DNA from 3 places in the Paenibacillus sp. FSL R7-0272 genome. Region 1 is predicted to be linked to each of the others. Evidence: riboswitches for the same ligand, from Rfam matches in the RefSeq annotation. Region 1 holds a riboswitch; each other region holds the start of a gene.
The links. A riboswitch is a leader RNA that binds a small molecule or an ion and turns the genes downstream of it on or off. The one in region 1 is predicted to bind thiamine pyrophosphate.
Positions count from the first base shown of each region.

Region 1 (7,016 bases):
AGCTACGGCAGTATTGTTGAGCGTATGACAGTAGACCAGCTTTCCCTCCTCATCACGGCAGCGAATGTTCGAACGCCGAGCCTGAAAATCATGCAAATTCGAGGACGAATGGGTTTCCCCATATGCTTCGCGGCTTGGCATCCATGTTTCGATGTCATACTGTTTGTACGTTTTCTGCGACATATCTCCCGTACATACCGCCACTACACGATAGGGCAATTCAAGCCGTTGCAGCAATTCCTCTGCATGTCCCGTAATCTCCTGTAACATCCGTTCCGATTCCGCCGCATCCGGCGCACACAGGATTACCTGTTCTACTTTGGCAAATTGGTGTACACGGTACAAGCCCCGTACATCCCGTCCTCCCGAGCCTACTTCACTACGGAAACATGTCGATATTGCGGCCAGCTTTACGGGCTCTTTCACATCAATCACTTCATCCGCATAATAAGAAACCAGCGGTACTTCCGATGTGCCGACCAGCCATTTGTTCTCTCCTTGCAATTCATATACCTGATCCCGGCCTGTCGGGAAAAATCCGGTGTTTACCAGTGTATCCTCCCTGACCATGAGTGGAACCTCCAGCGGGGTGAATCCCTGCTTCAGCAACAGGTCCAGTGCAAGTTGCTGTACCGCCCGGTGTAACAACAGACCTGCCCCCTTCAATACATAGCTTCGCGTTCCACCGATCTTAACGCCGCGCGGAATGTCGATCAGTTCGTGCATCTCTCCCAGCTCGACATGATCTCTGGCCTCGTAGTCAAACACAGGTAGCTCTCCCACTCGCCGTAGCTCTACATTATCTTCATCCGACAAGCCCACAGGCGTATCTGGCGACACGATATTAGGCACCAGCCATTGCAGTCTGGTCACTTCCTCCTGGATTACCGCCAGCTTGGCTTCCTCTTGCTCCAGCTGTTCATTCAATTGTTTAACCTGTCCCCGCATCTTCTCCGCTTGCTCACGCTCACCCGACTGCATAAGCTTCCCGATCTCAGCCGATAGTGTATTACGCTGACGACGCGCTTCTTCCGTTTGCTGCAAAAGCAATTTTCGCTCGTCATCCCGTTGTATTAACGCATCGATATCAACCTTGATCTTTTTCCCGTCTGCTGCCGCCTGAACCTCTTCTGCATGTGCCCGAACCCACTTCATTTCTAACATGATCACCGTCTCCTTTGGCTAAAAAAATACAAAGAGCGCCCTCATCCCTTGGGACGAGGAGCGCTCTGCTCGCGGTGCCACCCAACTTGCCAAATCAGTTCAAATCTCCTGATCAGCCTCTTGGTCCGCGATAACGGGCGGTTCCGGTTAACTTGGGATAGTTTCAATTCGCTCCCTGGCGAAAACGCCTCTGAGTTGGATTCTCTTCAACGGCATGATCCGATCTGTAATTGTGTTTCTCAGTATATACGAAGACAGAACAACATTGCAACTGATAGATGCCCGTTTACGTATCTTTCCAAAGCTGGATCAAGTACAATTGAAATAACTTCTAAAACACCAAGGGGTGAATTTATGTTTTTCTTCATCATCTTTCTGTTGATTAGTTTATTCGGACTCGTCTTTGGAATCAGAGCCCTGCTCATACCGAATTCCTGGCCTTTCAACCGGAATAAAGACGAGTTAATACTTTCCGACATCATACGTATTAAATTCAGAGGTATTTTCCTTCTTGCAATTAGTATCGTCATGGCTTTAGCTTCCATTAAACAATTAGTCGAGTAACCGTTTTTTCAAATATATATGAGTTGTCCTATATAACAGTTCAGACTATGGTAAATTAAGCTGTCGAGGGGAGAAGATATTGCATGAATATGGACCCAAACCATCTGAATTCATCCGAGGGCGAAGCCGCCAAACAAAGAGCAGATGAACTTGCCCGCCAAGCCCAGCGAGGTTCATGGTTGAGCGGAGTTTTCACTACGATCATTATTGCTGCTGTGATTATTGGTATTTTGTTTTGGATCGCTTACGCTAGAACTTCTTAAACCACAGGATTGCCCAGGAAATACTTTTGTTATGATGGATAACGATACGATGATTTAAACCGACACAACGGCTACTGGTCCCTTGAACAACTTGCCAAATACATAACGCACTAGCGGCCCGAGTACAATCAACTGATAAGGCAATGCCAGACCGAAGTTACGTACAATCGTATGAAGATACGCATTGATTACGGAATCTCCTTCTAGCTGACCTGCAGTATAGGCTGTAATGATGCCATATAAAGACATGAGCAAAACCATGCCGATTACCATGAAAAAGGACATCGTAACTACACCTCTAATTTTACTCGACCTCGCAAATGAGAAGGAAAATGTAATTTTTCTCGCTATCGGTCCCACGATGAACGATTCCACCAAAAAGGCGATGGCAAAACAGATCACAAATTGGAGCAATAGCTGCGGCACGGACATCTGACTTAACATCCCCGTATGCCATAAATTGAAGGTCATCATCACTACGACCATTCCTGTACACATCATAAGTCCAAAAATCACTTGTTGTTTCTTGTTTACTGGCAATACACTCATCCTTTCTGTAACTTGGATCATTATAGACAATCAGGCTACCGTCACATAAGTGAACATTTTGTGAAAATATTTTTAGTCCAACTTATGTAGACACAATCCTGTCACTGGCCTATAATTACACCTAGTAATGCCCGTAACTTCATAGTTTCCCAGGGGAGTCGGAATTGGCCGGCTGAGAGTGTATCCCATCAAGATACTAACCCTTAGACCTGATCTGGATCATGCCAGCGTAGGAATCGGAGTAAATTGCAACGGCACAGCTATAAGCTGAACGCCACTCTCTCACGCCTGCACGCGTCCCGGATTACGGGGCGCTTTTTTTGTTTTCTTTTGCCAGCAGAAACAGAAAAATGACGTTATTCGGATAACCCGCACGTATAAATCCGGCGATTTATGCAAAGGGATTGGATATGAAGCCAAGGAGTACCCCGTGCCATTCGGCCGGACATAACGAAGGAGAGAAACACAATGAAATGGCGTAAAACGATGGGAATGTTACTCATGTGTGTGCTACTGGTTACCGTAGCTGCATGTGGTGGCAAAGAAGCCGCTCCAACAGAGCAGCAAGGTGCGACTGGTTCGGACCAAACCAACCAGGGGAGCGGTACTGCACTGAAAGATGTAAAGGTCGTGCTCGACTGGACTCCAAATACGAATCATACCGGTCTGTATGCAGCGGTGGACCAAGGTTTTTATAAAGCAGCAGGTTTAAACGTGGAGATTGTACAGCCGGGAGCCGGCGGTGCGGATACGATGGTTGCCTCGGGTGAGGTACCGTTTGGCGTCAGTTATCAGGAAAGTGTAACTCAGGCGCGGACGCAGGACGTTCCCCTTGTGTCGATTGCCGCAGTTATTCAGCATAATACATCCGGTTTTGCCGCTCCAGTGGATCGTAAGATCAAATCACCCAAAGACTTTGAAGGTAAAACTTACGGCGGCTGGGGTTCCCCGGTGGAAGAAGCGGTGATGCAATCCATTATGGAGGGCGAAGGTGCTGACGTATCCAAAGTCAAAAAGATTAACATGGGCGATGCCGACTTCTTCACAGCTGTGAAACGGGACATCGACTTTGCGTGGATTTTCTATGCCTGGACGGGAATTGAGGCTGAATTACGCGGAGAACCGATTGACATGTTATATGTAAAAGATTATGCCAAAGCGCTGGATTACTACACCCCTGTACTCGTGACCAATGAACAGACGATTCAGAAAGACCCTGAACTGGTGAAGGCTTTCCTGAAGGCCACTTCTGAAGGATATCAATATGCGATTGATCACCCTGAAGAAGCAGCGAACATTTTGATCAAAGCTGTTCCCGATTTGGACAAAGAATTAGTACTCGCAAGCCAAAAGTGGCTCAGCCCGAAATACAAAGATGATGCCCCGCGCTGGGGTGAACAAAAGGAAGAGGTATGGAAGAACTACACCGACTGGATGTTCAGCAAAAAACTGCTGGATAAAGAGATCGATGTAACGAAAGCCTACACGAACGAATTTTTACCACAGTAATATTAAATCTAACTGTAACCATGAACCTTGATATTTACACGTTTTGAACGAAGAGGGCAGAAAAAAATTGAAGAAGTCAACGCTTATAAGGTTTTCTAAGGAAAACCACCTCATAAGCGCGCTTTCTCTTGAATTTTTTCCACAGCTTAATGGATAAGTTGAATTTTTTGTACACAAGAAACGGAGAGGACAGAAAAAACCTGAAAAAGCGGAGCTAAAAGCTTTCTGAAAGAAAGCTAGCATCGGAAGCATACGCTTCGCCTTTATCACCGGATTTTCCCCTTTGGAAAAGGGAATCAAAAAATCTGGGGATAACAGCGATTGGAAGGTTATTCTGTCATCGGAGTGTTACAGTGTACAACGACCATATCTACTTATCCACCCACACCCGAAAGGAGCATTGATTTCTTATGGCAAGTACATTACTCAGTATTCAGGTTATTCCCAAAACACCGAACGGCGAGAACTCCTATCCATACGTAGACCGTGCCATCGAAGTGATTCAGCAATCCGGCCTGAAATATCAGGTCAATGCGCTAGATACCACCATGGAAGGCGAACTGGATGAACTGCTGGAGGTTGTTCGCAAAATGCACGAGGTACTTGTGGAAGCTGGTAGTCCAAGCATCATCTCCCAGATCAAAATTGCACATAGCCCGGACGGATTCAGCATGGATACACTGACGGAGAAATATCGCTAATGTCTACCTATTTCAAAAGTGTATGGCCGCCCCTCGTGGCGGTTATTCTCTTTATTGCGATATGGCAAGGGGCCGTCTCCCTATTCCACATTGAGAAATGGATGTTGCCCGCCCCGTCCGATATCGCTCGCGAAGCGGCGTCTCAGGCTGACCGATTGGGTATGCACGCCTCTGCAACGATTCAGCTAACCCTTATCGGATTTGTCGCCGGGACAGCGGTCGGTCTGTTCATTGCCATGGTACTGCATCTGATCCCTTTTCTGAAGTCAGCTTTGTATCCACTACTTATTCTTAGTCAAAATATCCCGACCATCGCACTTGCACCGCTCCTGCTGATCTGGTTCGGCTTTGGCCTGCTACCCAAATTGATTACTATCATTCTGGTCTGCTTCTTCCCGGTAGCAGTCGCTACCATGGACGGTCTAACACGCACGGATGCGGCGATGATGAACTATATGCGCATGGCAGGTGCGAATCGCCGTCATATCTTTTGGAAACTGGAGCTTCCGCATGCCCTTCCATCGATATTTTCCGGTGTCAAAATCGCCGCCACATACAGTGTCATGGGTGCAATCATCGCGGAATGGATTGGTGCCGACAAAGGCATCGGCTATTATATGATGTTGCAGAAATCGGCTTACCGCACGGATCGCCTTTTTGTTGCCATCATGATTATCGTGGCACTCAGCCTGCTTCTTTTCCTGCTCATTGCGCTGTTAGAGAAGCTGCTCGTTCGCTGGCGCCCACAGAAGCGCTAGTTTTGCATATCAGAGGTTAACGTATTATGTACTTAGGAAGTGATTCCCTATGAAAAGATACCCGAAGGATAAAACGAATGGTCCGGGTTCCATTTCGGTTCCTCCCGCGCTAGACATTGTTAACTTGCATGTGTCCTTCAAGGAACGGCGGCGGAAACTGTCTGTGTTGAATGGCTTGTCCCTTACGGTACAAAAAGGGGAGTTTGTCGCCATCGTTGGCCCTTCCGGATGCGGGAAAAGTACCCTGTTCCACATCATCGGCGGCCTGCTCAAGCCACAGGACGGCGAAGTGCTCATGAATGGCAAGCAGGTTACGGGACAACGCGGACATATCAGCTATATGCCGCAGCAACCTGCCCTTTTCCCATGGCGAACCATTGAAGACAATGTGTTGCTGGCAGGTGAGATCGCTTCTGCTACAGCGTTCACTGCCCCCGTTGCTCCGCGTGCCGAAGCGCTCGCAGAGGCAAGACAGTGGCTGGGCAGCGTTGGCCTTGCAGGCTTCGAGCGGGCATATCCTCATCAACTGTCAGGCGGAATGCAACAGCGTGTTGCTTTCCTTCGTGCACTGCTCAGCCCGCAGGAACTGATGCTGCTTGATGAGCCATTTAGCGCGCTCGATGCTCTGACGCGGAGCGACATGCAACGCTGGTTGCTGGATATCTGGGAACAGAATCGTCGCTCGGTGCTATTCATCACCCATAATATCGAGGAAGCACTGTTACTGGCGGATCGGGTCTATGTATTATCCAATCGACCGGCGGCTGTGCTACACGAGGTTCATGTTCCTTTTGACCGTCCAAGACGAGATGAAATAACAGAAGAGCCTGCCTTTCTCGAACGCAAACGGCAGATTGCCCAGTGGATGAAAGAAGAACAGCAGAAAGCCCGCCTATCTTGATAGCGTGGGCTTTTTAGTTATATTTTCCTAATATGGGTGATCCAACACCATGAACTCGGCGTTATATATATACATACCTACGATATAAGGAGGCACTCCCCCATGCATTCTCCAACGTTTGCACCATTAATCGATGTCCACATTCATTTTGATAAATACACACATGAGGAACAGGAGAAGATGTTGTTAAGCTTACCATCGCATCAGGTCGAAGCCGTCATTGCGGTTTCCATGAATCTGGCTTCTGCTCAGGCCAATCTGGAACTTGCTAAACAGCATCCGCGTTACATCTATCCGGCTTTTGGCTATCATCCCGAACAGCAACTTCCCTCCCTCAACGAGCAAGAAAAGTTCTTTCTTTGGATTGAAGAAAACATTGGACATGCTATTGCCATCGGTGAGGTAGGCTTGCCCTATTACAACCGTGAAGAAGCACAGCGAGCAGGCCTTAGCTTTGACCAAAACGGATATATTGATCTGCTGGAGCAGTTCATCATACTCGCCAAAAAACACCATAAACCCATCATCCTGCATGCCGTGTATGAGGATGCCGATATAGCCTGCGAACTGCTGGAGAAACATCAGTTTACACGCGCCCACTTTCACT
Region 1 covers NZ_CP150221.1:507,062-514,077, reverse strand. Annotated here, with positions in the region: gene serS (serine--tRNA ligase) at 1-1,164, opposite strand, end outside; gene MKY23_RS02365 (hypothetical protein) at 1,812-1,991, shown strand; gene MKY23_RS02360 (hypothetical protein) at 2,046-2,540, opposite strand; TPP riboswitch at 2,682-2,794, shown strand; gene MKY23_RS02355 (ABC transporter substrate-binding protein) at 3,009-4,049, shown strand; gene MKY23_RS02350 (MTH1187 family thiamine-binding protein) at 4,460-4,750, shown strand; gene MKY23_RS02345 (ABC transporter permease) at 4,750-5,508, shown strand; gene MKY23_RS02340 (ABC transporter ATP-binding protein) at 5,558-6,409, shown strand; gene MKY23_RS02335 (TatD family hydrolase) at 6,512-7,016, shown strand, end outside.

Region 2 (7,016 bases), 3.2 Mb from region 1:
GCGATCCAGCGACCTGTTATTGCACTAAGCAATATCCCATTACGAAAATGTCCATACGCTGCATACAAGCCTGAAACCCCTTCACATTTGCCTATATACGGCAGTCCATCAGGGGTGGAAGGTCTTATACCTGCCCATGCCCGCACAAAGTCCGCCTCCTTGATTCCCGGTACCCAATAACTTGCCGCTCCAAGCAATCGTTGCATACTATTTGCCGATACGCTGTGATCTTTTCTTCCTGGCAAACTGGTTGCGCCGATCCATACCTCTCCGTTTGCTTTCGGAACAATATAGGCATCTTCTGCATATACCGTGCGATCGGGTCTGCCTCCAGCCTGATCTGTAGTAAACCGAACGGCCAACATTTCACCTTTCACCGGACTTGAAGGCAAAACGACCCCCACTTGATGCATGAGTTGCTCCCCGTGTAAACCAGCAGCTATTATGATATGTTTGCAACACACCTCTCCCTTAGCCGTTTTAATCCCTTGAACACCATGCCTATCTACGATCAGCCGAATATCTTGAACTCCTTCCAAAATGCGGGCACCCATCATTTCAGCTGACCTCGCATAAGCTCTTGTCAATGACACGGGCAACACTTCGCTCTCCAATGATCGGTAATAAGCGCCGTACGTATCCCGATTCAACCACAACGCTTCTCGTTGCACTATGCTTCGATCCCACCAAAGTTGCTGCACTCCGGAAGTGGTATTTCGTCTATCCTTGTATTTACTTAGATCACCGTATGAACGAAACGGTGTAATAAATCCGTTGCGCCGTAAGCCAAGATCCATACCTGTTAAAGCGGATATTTGCTCTTTGTGCTTATGAAGTAATTCCCTACTGTCATATGCGGCTTGTGCCATGAGTGGATGAGCAAAATCCTCACTATCTGCTGCCAGCATGCCGGCAGCTGCACATGAAGCTCCGCTAGCAATTTCCGACTGCTCAACAAGCAGTACTTCCTGACCTCGGGATGCCAGTTCAAAAGCAATCGCACAGCCTATGACTCCACCGCCCACAATGATTGTTTCTGCATGAAAGGTTTCTGGTTTCTTAGTTAAAGTTTCGGATAGCGGTAGCCGCTTAAACTTATCTTGTTCACACGATGAGTCGATCACTTCCTCGGGTTGACTCGGTCCTCTCTGTACCATTTTGTCATCTCCTTGTTTGAACAACATTCCGATCTTATTAGGTTGGCGTCATTTCCAACTTTTTGATCGAGAAACATTCACTTCACTGCTTCCACAGCCTGTTTAAGAAGCGCAGCAGCATGAGCAGGGTTTGCATGTTTTAACACACTTGAGATCACAGCAGCACCCCTGGCTCCCGCAGACCTGACGGCCCGAATGTTATCCGGCTGGATCCCCCCAATTGCAATAACAGGTACCTTGACACTGGAGCACACTTCCGATAATGCATCTAATCCCCTCGCTACAGAATCCGGTTTGCTTGCACTTGCGTACACATGCCCGAAAAAAAGGTAATCCGCGCCATACTCTTCGGCAATTCTCGCTTCATGCAACGAATGCACCGATATCCCCAACCGGAGCCTCAAATCATGCTTGTTCTCGGGCTTTACCATTACTTTTGCCCTTTCCAGCATATCTTGGCTCCAATGTACCCCTTGATAAAAATGGCCTGACGAATATAGGTTCGCACCGTTGATTACAATGCGGGAAGCTGGAACACCCGCTTCTGCCATCAATTTGGCCCAGTTAAAACATTCCTGTTGCGAGAGTTGCTTTTCCCGGATATGAATGTAATGCACATAAGGCCATATATCTTTGGCTGCCTTCAACATGACTGACTGTTCCGCTTTATTCGTAGATATCACATGTAACTTAAAAAAGTCTTGCTCTAGTCCACACGTTGGTACAGATTTATCTGTCCGCTTGTACCACTGGTCTGTTGAAGTTTTACCTGATTCATGAGCATCATAATCAAACATCAAGGTATGCAATCTCGTTCTCGCTCCTTTCAGCTACAGGCTTGGAGAAGTAGTAATGACAAATATAAAACCAAAAAAGCCACTCCCGTAGGGGAGTGGCTGCGTATAAACAAAGGTTCAGTTCAATCACAAGCGTCTGACAAATACCTGTTAAACAGTTTGATAGTCAAATCTATAACTGTTTATTTTGATATTGAACCGCTTGGCATCACGATGTAATAAGATCCTGTTCTTACGTTAAGAATCATTTACTATCGTTTTCGCTGAAACGCGCCACTTCCCTACGCTGGTATGATCCAGATCAGGTGCAAAGGGTCCGGAATCGCATTCTTCCATCTCAGCCGCATCGTGCGGCCCCCCTAGTGTTCATATGAAGTTGTAGCCTATATTACCACAACCGGTTTTTTTTGTCATCGTGCTTTTTCGGACCACTCTTCTACATCCCACGTTTTGGTGACCCAGCCTTCATAAAAATCCGGTTCGTGCGATACAAGTAAAACGGTTCCTTTATATTCCTTCAGCGCCCGCTGTAGCTCAGCCTTCGCCGTTACATCCAGATGGTTCGTCGGCTCATCAAACAAGACCCAGTTGCTCTCACGCATCAACAGTTTGCACAAACGGACTTTGGCTTGCTCTCCCCCGCTCAGCATGTTAAGCGGACGAGTAATATGCTCATTTTTGAGCCCGCAACGTGCAAGATGTCCTCGCACCTCGTTCTGTGTTAGATGTGAAAACTCGTTCCATACATCATCGATCGGTGTAATATTCCCGGCTCGCACTTCCTGTTCAAAGTATGCCGTCTCCAAATAATCACCAAGAAACGTTTTTCCGCTAATCGGCGCTATTTTACCCAGGATCGTTTTGAGCAGTGTTGATTTACCTACCCCGTTGCATCCCACAATCGCGATCTTTTCCCCACGTTCAATCGTCATAGTCATCTTAGGTAGTAATGGATACGTATAACCGATCTCAAAATCAATACCTTCAAAAACGGTTTTGCTACTTGCGCGGGCATCCTTGAACTTAAATGTTGGTTTTGCTGCTTCGTCTGGTCGATCAATTCGCTCGACCTTTCCAAGTTGTTTTTCCCGGCTTTTCGCTCGACCAGAGGTCGAAGCTCGAGCTTTGTTGCGTTGAATGAAATCTTCCTGCTTTTTGATATATTCCTGTTGCTTCTCATAGGCATCAATATGCTGTGCTTTCTGCATATCCGCCATTTCAAGAAATTTCTCATAGTTGGCCGCATAACGCGTCAATTTTGCAAATTCCAGATGATAAATGACATTAACCACTTCATTCATGAACTCTGTATCATGGGAAATCAATAGAAAAGCATATGGGTAGTCTTTCAAATATCTAGTTAGCCACTCAATATGCTCTACATCCAGATAGTTTGTCGGCTCATCCAACAAAAGGGCAGTGGGTTTCTCCAACAACAATTTTGCAAGCAGGACTTTCGTACGTTGTCCACCACTGAGAGCTGCAACATCCCGATCAAGGCCAATTGCATTTAATCCCAAACCGTTTGCCATTTCTTCCACTTTCACATCAATCAGATAAAAATCGCCCTGTTCAAGCTGTTCCTGAATATCTCCCATTTCTTCAAGCAACTGCTCAAGTTTGTCTGGATCGGCATCAGCCATCTGATCCGTAATGGCCATCATTTGCTTCTCCAGTTCCAGTAGCGGCAAAAAAGCATCTTTAAGCACATCACGAATGGTCTTGCCTGGTGTTAACTTCGTATGTTGATCCAAATAGCCATATCGAACTTTTGGCGTCCATTCCACTTTACCGCTATCCTTAAGCAATTTTCCGGTGAGAATATTCATTAGGGTTGATTTTCCGGCACCATTAGCCCCAACCAGACCCACTCGTTCTCCAGCAAGCAGACGAAACGAAACATTTTTAAATAACGTACGGTCTCCAAAATTGTGACTGACGTTCTCTACTGACAATAAACTCATAAGATGAGACTGCTCCTATCTATATACATTACTTTTAGTTCACGTTCCAAAACCCTATTCTAGCACAGGTTCAGTCTTTTCTGAAAGTAATGACACTTGCGCGGAGCAATCATATTCGAAATAACCTCTGGCGGCTGCCTGCCTTGCAGTTGTAAACACCTCTTCAGCACGGAAACCGGGGTTACAGGTGGCAGGATAATGATATTTTATGCCTGTTGCGGGATCAATCCCGCCAACAACCGCCGTTTTTTTGACTAGCCGGCCTCCACCAATGGCATAATTGTTAATCTTCTGACCCCCTACAGCGATCCCCTGTATAAAAGCCATAATACCCGTATCATTGATCGAATTGTACCAATCTTCCTGCGAGACTAAAGGCATCGTGAATAGATAAGAGACACCATTTCTCCTGGAAAATTCATTATGTCGATTGATTACGTCTGCAAGTTCTTCCTGTATTCGGGTCACGATCCGGCTACGCCGCACCTGTTTAAAAGTTGTAGAGTCCTGAAGCAATGGAATCGTGGAATTCGAAGCCAGCTCCTGCTGAAATCCTTCGATCCATTTTCCTGCACCAGCATCATAAGCATACACATAACCGTCAAGTGTGAAATTAATGCTATTTCCGTCTGAATCTGAATATGTATAAGGTTTTTTGGGACTCCACACATGTCTATGAGACTTTTCCATCTCCCCAGTCATCTCGGTTTCCTTGGCAAAAATGTAATAACCATCATAATCCAGAACTACAATCGCTGGAATATAGTCAAACATATGTTGAATAGCTTCCTTGTCATCCTGTATGCCCATGTTTAATGCCATCGTTTGGGTAAAGGTGGTCAACGCCAGTTCCTTATCCGCTTTAACAAACTTGGCAGAATCATAACCTGCTTCAGCATGTTGTTTTTCATTCTGGTGCATGACCGCGCCAGCATCCATCACTGCGGTTTGTAACGCTGTTTTGTAGCGATAAGCCAGTTCATTGGCCTCTTGTGCATCTTGCGCATGAAACGAGAAGATATAAAATAACGGAAAGAAAATGAGAATAAACACGATAGAAAGCTCAGTAATCTTCATTCAGTACCATACCTCCATAAGAAGCAAAAATCGCAGAAGCCTGAACTGTACCTTGTAACCATTCTCGTATCATCATGGAAGGTGTGCGGTTGGTACTTTTAAGACTCACGGTGAAGAAGTCACCCATATTGAGCGTATATCTGCGCCCGGGATCATCGACGGACAATGTGCTAGACAACGGATATAACCGCTCCTGAATCTGTGACAAGTAGTATGCATCATGAACAACCTCGTATGTACCCATGAAGCTACTCTGACTCATCGGATCTGAATACTGGGGGACATATTTTTTGTGTAAATGTTCCATGGATATGTCAAAGTTGTTGCCCGTTTGGGCTAACTGTTCTTGAAACTCCGCGAGCATTCGAGGTGAGATATATCCCTTGGTGCGGACAGCATCCACAAATCGTATGACACTCTGAGTCGCTGTCAAGCGTGCAATATCATCCTGACGTTCAGCAGTCTCGGCTGCAGGATACACATAGAGCAGTAAAACGCCAAGCAATACCGCAAACAATTTGGATACTGCATTGATCACGGTCCCTGTACCTCCTTCCAAAAAGAAAGCTTTAACAATTCACCGGATGCACTTCGGTTATATTCAGCTCGATAATTCCCATCCAGCTCAACCGGAATCATAGCTGATCGATGTTCAAGTGGATCAATCACATACTCATGACCGTCTAACTGAACATGAACCCCTGTACCTGTCATTTGCCGCACCGTATGCAGAACCTCAGCTCCGGTGTATCCGACAAAACCACCTGTAAGAAGTGTCGTATGAACTCTTCCTTCCATAGCCGCATTTGTTTTCACCCTGTCATTCAAGGCTTCGTTTAAAATATGGATATTCCACTGCCCGTACAGGCAGGCTGTCACAAAAAGGACAACCGCCGTACAGAACAGCATCATATGCTGTGTGTTCCGGGTCATATTCAACCAGCTCCAGTCAGGATTGCTGGAATATCAGACCTCTAACCACATTGGATCGGTCTTTAACGATAATGGCTTTAAATTTACCGCTTGGATTAACGTATTGATTGTCCTTTTCACTCATCGTCTGATTAATGCTGCCTACCTTGTCATCAGGTGCAATGACAGAACCATAGTCCGCATTATTAACGTCCTGAGAGATGTTGAGCTGATTACCGTACCACTGTCCGCCTTTGTTTTTACCTGTAATAACCTGAATACCAAACTGGTCCTTGTCCGCGTATTTCCGTAAAGCATTGGTCACTTGTGATCCACTGATGGTTGTTCCGTCATACACAGTAAATGCTGCCTGAGAAAGCTCGGTTTGAATATCTGCAAAGTTATTCTGAGCTGTTTTCGTTGCCTCCTGAGCCGAAATAAATAACAAAACTACAATCGTAATCAAAGCAATCGTCAAAAATATCCCCGCTGCCACCTTTAAAGCACTTGATGCATTATTCATACTAAATACCTCCTAAAGTGTTATGAATGATTATTTTTCAGTTCTTCGTACAAGCGAAACACTACAATTTCTGGATTTGTTCATAATACATGCTCATCTGTACAAAACTCATGCCTACCAGCGGAATAACAAGATACATGAAGATCAGAGCGTACATGGGTGTAAAACCGATCGTCCTCCCCCATCCAGCCTTGATATCAATGATTTTGCTATACTCCTGTTTGCGCTGTTCAAAATAAAAGGCCATCATGCTTTCTAAATCATCAAAAGCTTCTCGAATGGATATTTTACCTAGAGCCAGTTGCAGTTTATCAATCAAACGTTGAAATTCAGGCAAACCCACCTCCTCTTTTAATTGTTCAAGCGCTTGTTCAGCCCCATGTTCGAAGTGCAACAAACACTTTTGTAGTGGCCTTTTGAAAATGACAGCGAATCGATTAAGCCATTCTACGATCTCCTCCACAGACATTCGATCCATCTCTCGTAAAATCGAAATGACTGTCTGAAATTGATAAATTTCATGTCTCATATCCAACCTTCGCATTTTACGCTGGAACAACATAAGCCAGATGGGCAGATTATAGCC
Region 2 covers NZ_CP150221.1:3,714,499-3,721,514, forward strand. Annotated here, with positions in the region: gene thiO (glycine oxidase ThiO) at 1-1,157, opposite strand, end outside; gene MKY23_RS16390 (thiamine phosphate synthase) at 1,235-1,966, opposite strand; TPP riboswitch at 2,216-2,325, opposite strand; gene MKY23_RS16395 (ABC-F family ATP-binding cassette domain-containing protein) at 2,365-3,918, opposite strand; gene MKY23_RS16400 (hypothetical protein) at 3,973-4,995, opposite strand; gene MKY23_RS16405 (hypothetical protein) at 4,982-5,533, opposite strand; gene MKY23_RS16410 (hypothetical protein) at 5,530-5,928, opposite strand; gene MKY23_RS16415 (ABC transporter permease) at 5,945-6,430, opposite strand; gene MKY23_RS16420 (hypothetical protein) at 6,492-7,016, opposite strand, start outside.
Region 2: it holds a riboswitch for thiamine pyrophosphate, as region 1 does, so the genes downstream of both, MKY23_RS16390 (thiamine phosphate synthase) here and MKY23_RS02355 (ABC transporter substrate-binding protein) in region 1, are expected to answer to the same signal.

Region 3 (7,016 bases), 230 kb from region 1:
TCTAGTGGCAGGAGTGGAACGATATCCGATTGGGACAGATTTTGATGTTTTTCAGCCTGCAAAATTTCCAAACGATGTGCTCGCGGACTCCAGACCAGCATTGCCCACCCGCTACCTTCCACCTTGTTAGCTGCCTCGGTAAATTGATTTTTGAATGCTTCATAGCTGCCAAAATCACGTTTGATCTGCTCTGCAAGCATTCCGGTAGGCTTGCCGCCGCCCGCTGGGTTCATAATGGTCCAGAAGATGGTATGCAGATAATGTCCTGCTCCATTAAAAGCTAGCTCACGCTCCCAATGTTTGATGAGCTCAAAATTATTCTTTTTCCGGGATTCGGCGAGTTTCTTCTCCGCAACGTTCAAACCGTCCACATAGGACTGATGGTGCTTGTCATGATGAATGTGCATTGTCAGCTCGTCAATGTGCGGCTCCAGCGCATTATACGCGTAAGGGAGGGGAGGTAACGTGTGCCCGCCAATAGGAACCGGCTTTTCTCTTACCGGGACAGATGCAGGCAGCGTTTCGGCAGGAGCCGTCCCAGCCGTTGATGGTTGGAGTGACGACGATTGCACCTGCGCGGAAGCCGAAGGGGATATACTGGTATTGGTATTGGTTTGCCCGGCTAAAGATGCTTGTAATTCCGTTGCTTCTAGACGTGTGTCTTGGGCGACCTTGGAGCTAATGTTGTGTAGTGCATTCTCTAGCAACATCGATGAGGGTGGTTCTGTTTCACGCAAAATGCCGGGCTGGCTCAGGGTTTCTAATACCCCTAGGAAATACTCCGATTCGCGGATGATATGCAAGATGAAGGTTTGAGCAAATGGGACCGCACGGACCGCTGCACTTTGCTCCAGCATAATATAAAGCTGCTTGATAAACTCTTTGGACTGATGTTTTGCTGTCTGGACGAGTTGATCGATACTTCGCATGATATAGGGGGCAGGCGGCTGGGTTGCAGGCAACAGCTGTTTTATCAACTGATTCGCCACTCGCTCACTGTTCGCAAAGGCTGCTTCCCATTCCTCCAGAAGTTTAACGTAGGAGGGCTCAAGGTCAGGAACCAGTGTGCGAATGATGAGCGTATGTTCTTTCTCTTGCTCTTTCCAGAAACGGATTTCTTCCAGCGTCCGTAGAGGAAGCAGATGACCGTATCCATCGCAGTTCATATGCGTTATACCTCCAATCTTTCAGATTATTTTTCGAACCCGATCTTCGTCCAATTACCTTTGCTCTGTCTCAACAGTGTATTCTTGGGACGCATTGTCCTATGTGTATAAAAAAAGAGCCCCGGAGGGCTCTAAACACATCGAAATGCTGTATATCATTTTAATATTACTGCCGGTTTTGTTGCACATCCTCACTGCTTGTTTTCGTCACATGACTAAGGAAAATCGAAACACGGCGTAGATATTCCTTCGGATGCTCCCGGAAGATCAGTTCATGATGCGCGCCTTGTACAATCCATTCTTCTGAATAAGGATTCGTCTGATTAGCGGCAAGTTGTTCGGCAATCGGATAAGGGGCCTTCTCATCTTCTGTACCATGAATAAAGAAGATTGGGAACGGATAGTCCTTTTTCTTCACTTCCTGATACGGGATTTGCTGCAAGCCGGTACCGTTCAAGATCGGGAAGAGCAACTTCATAATCTCGAGCGTAGGCTGACGCGGCAGATTGATCTGATTATGAATGTTGTGGTACAGCGTATCCGGCTCCAGCAGGAATGTACTGTCCAGAATCATGGCATCCACTTCTTTGGTTAGCAGTCCGGTTTGCAGAGCCGTGCCTGCTCCCATGGAAAATCCCCAGACGACCAGCTCCTGTGCTCCGCGCTGTTTAGCAAACTGAATAGCTCCCAGCAATTGCTGAGACTCAGCTTTACCACCTGTTGCTACCGCTCGGTTGACCTGAGAGGCAAAGCCGTAATCGAACATCACCACATTAAACCCGAGCTGGTGCGCGTAATGGGCGAGGTCATACATAGGCACCCAGGTTTCCTCCCGATTGGCTCCATAACCGTGGCTGAAGATGATGGTTTTGCCCGTATCGGTATTCGCAGGGATATACCAGCCTTGCATAGTTCTGCTACCGTCGGCCGCAGGGAATGTAATGTCCTCATATTTCATGTTTTTGGCCTGCATCGGGTTCGAAAACACCGGTGCGACCGTAGGGTTGGAGAGCACCCAAGCAATATAACCGTGTAAGGCAATAAAACAAAACAACAGAAAAAATACAACGGAGAGCAGCAACGCTACGACAATATGTTTGAACCGAATCAGCCTCGGTGACAACGAAGAGGGCAGATCGGACACTTTGGTATGCAGCGGGGCTTCGCTCTGGGATGTCGGATACATGCACGCCCCTCCTTTGAGTTTCGGTTGAGGATTAATATGGACAAGATCATAACGATATGAAAAATAGCATATAGGTACTTTTTAGCACGTATTCATGACGATGGCATCCTAATGCTAAAGTCACGCTTTTGATATTTTATCTAAATTCGTTTCTATCTTTATCGTATGTCCCGATATAGTCAAAGTCAATTGATTGGAGGTATTTGTTACGCAATTGTTATATAGTTCTTAAGATGTAGAGGTAACAATTCCATAGTGTGTAAATTACAGGAGATTGGGATGTGCTAATTGGATATCCTTGTTCATTTTTTTGTTTTCAAATCATACTCAAAACGGTTCTTTTTGGTTTACAGATGAGACCGTTTCTCATATAATTTATGTAACCAAGTTTCATGTGATGAAACATGAGGAGGGCATCATGCCATGGAAGACCGCAAATTAACCGTCCGGGCTGTAGAACGGGCGCTGGATATATTATTATGTTTTACCACGCGCAGTGATCTTGGACTCACTGAAATTGCTAGTCAGATCGGTTTGCACAAAAGTACGGTACATCGATTGATGGCTACACTGGAGGATCGGGGGTTCGTGATACGTGATGCGGCAACCGAAAAGTATCGGCTAGGTATTCGGATCTGGGAGCTGTCAGCGCATATGTCACGTAGTGACGATCCTGCAATTTTGCTGTTACCTGCAATGGAGAGGCTGCGTGATCGCTTGGGCGAAACCGTAAGTCTCTACCTTCGTGACGGCGGTGAACGGATTCGGATTCAGGCTGTGCAGAGTGATCAGGCGATTCGGCGGGTTGCACCTGTAGGTGTCAGACTGCCGCTTTCCGTAGGAGCTTCCAGCAAAGTATTAATGGCATTTGCCGCTGATGAGGATCGGGAGGAACTGATGAACGGCCCGGAATGGCCTGTATTTATCGATCCGGCCGTCTATCTGGCACAGATGGAAGACATTCGAGTGAGTGGCTACGCAACCAGCTATGAGGAACGCGAGCCGGGAGCTGCCGCTGTGTCTGTGCCAATTATGGATCGCAGAGGCAACATTGCAGCAGCGCTTTCCGTGTCTGGACCTGTTAGCAGGCTCTCGCAAGAGACATTACATGAGTACGCGCCTGTGTTGAAAGAAGCAGCTGTACAAATGGGACTTATGTTGCCATAGGGGAAGGCTCTTGCATGAAGTTTTGCTCGAAGGGAATTACCTCTCTGGAATATTAAGGTTGAATTTAAGCCCAGATTACGCTACTCTGTAATGGACGACCCAGCGGGGTCGGTTGAATGTCATATTTTAAGTTGAACAGCGGCTTGATTGTCGCAATACGTTTACGTTACTGGGGGAGTCCGAATTGTCCGGACTGAGACGGGATCGCATGAGATCCCGGACCCTTTGCACCTGATCTGGATCATACCAGCGTAGGGAAGTAATCGGCCATATGACCACAGACACCACAGACGTTAACCCGGGATCAATGCTGTATTGCAGCGGGTGGCCCTTGTTGCGTGTATGGTGATGGACATTAGTCGGTTCCTTCGGAACCGGCTTTTTTTATTTACAGCGGCAAGCAGAGATTCAGTTGTTGTGTTTCACCTTGGCAGTGACAGCACAATAATTGCGGCATAGATGCCTGGACTTCTAAGAGAAGTGATCTCGTGTTTCGTGCTCATGCTGATTGTACATAAAAGTTGTCTTTTGGATCATTCTAGCTGCTTATGCAGGGTCAATCCTGCTGTGCTTCTGTGCTCTGCTTTTTCCAGACAGGTGTGGTAAGTCAAAGCTGTCACATTGGTGGACGATATGGGCAAATGAAGATCACAGAGGAGGAAACAGGAGACATGAATACAGGGAACCAAACGGAGCAACAGACGGGAATAGAGGAAACAGGGCGCGATGGTCATCCGGTGGAAAAGAAAACCGGAGCGACTGGAGGGGTACAACCCTTCCCGGGCAGCCGCAAAGTCTACATTCAGGGCTCACGACCGGACATTGCTGTACCGGAGCGTGAAATTGCCCTTCATGATACGAATACCTCCCAAGGGGTGGAGCATAATGAGCCGCTGCGTGTCTACGATACGAGCGGCCCGATGACCGATCCCGAATTCCAGATGGATATTCGGAAGGGATTACCTGCGCTCCGAAATCACTGGATTATGGAGCGTGGTGACGTTGAAGCATATGAGGGCCGCGCAGTGAAGCCGGAGGATAACGGATTGAAGGCGGGAGGACGGAGAGCCGGGGCAGAGGAGTACCCGGGATTCCGCGGTCAACCGCTACGTGCTCAGGCTGGACGCTCTGTCACACAGATGCATTATGCGCGACAGGGCTTGATTACGCCCGAGATGGAGTACGCCGCTATTCGTGAAGGCGTAGAGCCTGAATTCGTGCGGCAGGAGCTGGCGAGCGGCCGGGCTATTCTTCCATCCAACATCAATCACCCGGAGAGTGAGCCGATGCTGATTGGGCGTCATTTTCACGTGAAGATCAACGCCAACATAGGTAATTCCGCTGTATCTTCCTCCATCGAGGAGGAGGTGGAGAAGATGACCTGGGCTGTTCGCTGGGGATCGGATACGGTAATGGATCTCTCCACAGGCAAAGACATTCATACCACACGGGAATGGATCATCCGTAACTCCCCAGTGCCGATTGGTACGGTGCCGCTCTATCAGGCGCTGGAGAAGGTAAATGGCGAGGCGGAGGCCCTCACTTGGGAGTTGTACCGGGATACGCTGATTGAACAGGCGGAGCAGGGCGTGGACTATTTTACAATTCATGCGGGTGTGTTGCTCCGATATATTCCGATGACAGCGAAACGGATGACGGGAATAGTGTCTAGAGGCGGGTCCATTATGGCGGCGTGGTGCCTGGCACATCATCAGGAGAACTTTTTGTACACCCATTTTGAAGAAATCTGCGAGATTATGAAAAGGTATGACGTTGCTTTCTCCCTCGGGGACGGACTGCGTCCAGGTAGCATCTACGATGCCAACGATGAAGCACAGATGGCGGAGCTCGCCACACTTGGGGAATTAACGCAGATTGCATGGAAGCATGATGTGCAGGTGATGATTGAGGGGCCGGGACATGTGCCGATGCACAAGATCAAGGAGAATGTGGATTTGCAGATGGAGATCTGCCAGGAAGCGCCGTTTTATACGCTCGGGCCACTGACCACAGACATTGCACCGGGATATGATCATATTACGTCTGCGATTGGGGCAGCGATGATTGGCTGGTTTGGTACGTCTATGCTCTGCTATGTCACTCCAAAGGAGCATCTGGGGCTTCCGAACAAGGATGATGTACGTGAAGGGGTTATCGCTTATAAAATAGCTGCCCATGCCGCAGACCTAGCCAAAGGCCACCCACGCGCTCAGCGCCGGGATGATGCACTGTCGAAGGCACGCTTCGAGTTCCGCTGGAGAGATCAGTTTAACCTGTCACTTGACCCGGAACGAGCGCTATCCTACCACGATGAGACCCTACCCGCAGAAGGGGCGAAGGAAGCACATTTCTGCTCCATGTGCGGACCGAAGTTCTGCAGTATGCGCATCACGCAGGACATCCGTGCCTTTGCCGCAGATCGCGGCCTGAACGATGATGAAGCAGTAGCCGCCGGGATGCAGGCGAAGGCTGAGGAGTATCGGGCGCGGTCGTAAGCTTCCGCAACCGAAAAAGTGACCCGACAGGACTGAAGTGCCTGAGCTTGGGTCACTTTTTTATGTTTAAGTTGTAGGTTACTCGTAATATCCTTTTGCATACACGGCTGCGGTTGAGAAGCAGAGATGTTTCATTTCATCCTGCTGATTTTCGGGCGGCATCTCCAGGAACCACGGCTCCTTCATATCTTCTCGGGTCATGGGTACCGGACGCCACAGGATCAAACCGATCTGATCGAACTGGAAACTGCAACCAAGCTCGGGATCTTCACGGTCATATGGCGCAATAGCGTCCAACTGCGGTATCAAAATGTCAGCCTCGGTGCCAAGCAGATCAAGTTCTCCCAGCATACACTTATACTCATCACTTTCATGAAATTCAATAAAATGTACTTTGCCTTGAGCATCATATTCTACGTTGGGATCAAAGCCGAAAGCTTCCGTTTGTTCAACTTCATTTTGTGTCATGCCTAAACGGATACCCCCGATGGATTGACCTGGTTCTACAACGAGATGTTTCATGGTTACATTCCCTCCAAAATAAAAAGTCTACATAGTTGTGGCTGACCACCCTTGTCATGAAGCAGGGTACTGCCTACTAGAAACTGCAAACAGTGCGAAAATGCTTATACTTTCTTCGTGATACCGATATCCCGCTCCAGATTCGCGCCTAATAATGAAAGCGGCGTATAGATGGTCATACTTGTATCGGAAGATGCCTGCTCAGCGGCAGGAGCCATGGAAAGCTGAGCAGCGACAAGACAAGTATCCTTGCGTTCAAGAGCAAGCTGCTGCAATGCTTCTTCTAACGCGGTGATGTAGCCTTCCTGGTCACCTCGCATGATCATGTCGAATAGACCAGGGAGCAACACGGATTCAAGCTCAGGCTTGTCCTTTCCTGCCAAGTGTCGATCCATATAGTCACGATATCGAGCCATCGTGGGTTCTACGGTGGCGGGATTGGTAAACGCGAGCAAATACCGCTTCGGATGTTTTACCATC
Region 3 covers NZ_CP150221.1:736,455-743,470, forward strand. Annotated here, with positions in the region: gene MKY23_RS03370 (Fe-Mn family superoxide dismutase) at 1-1,166, opposite strand, end outside; gene MKY23_RS03375 (alpha/beta fold hydrolase) at 1,333-2,352, opposite strand; gene MKY23_RS03380 (IclR family transcriptional regulator) at 2,776-3,519, shown strand; TPP riboswitch at 3,681-3,794, shown strand; gene thiC (phosphomethylpyrimidine synthase ThiC) at 4,191-6,014, shown strand; gene MKY23_RS03390 (hypothetical protein) at 6,093-6,536, opposite strand; gene MKY23_RS03395 (hypothetical protein) at 6,641-7,016, opposite strand, start outside.
Region 3: it holds a riboswitch for thiamine pyrophosphate, as region 1 does, so the genes downstream of both, thiC (phosphomethylpyrimidine synthase ThiC) here and MKY23_RS02355 (ABC transporter substrate-binding protein) in region 1, are expected to answer to the same signal.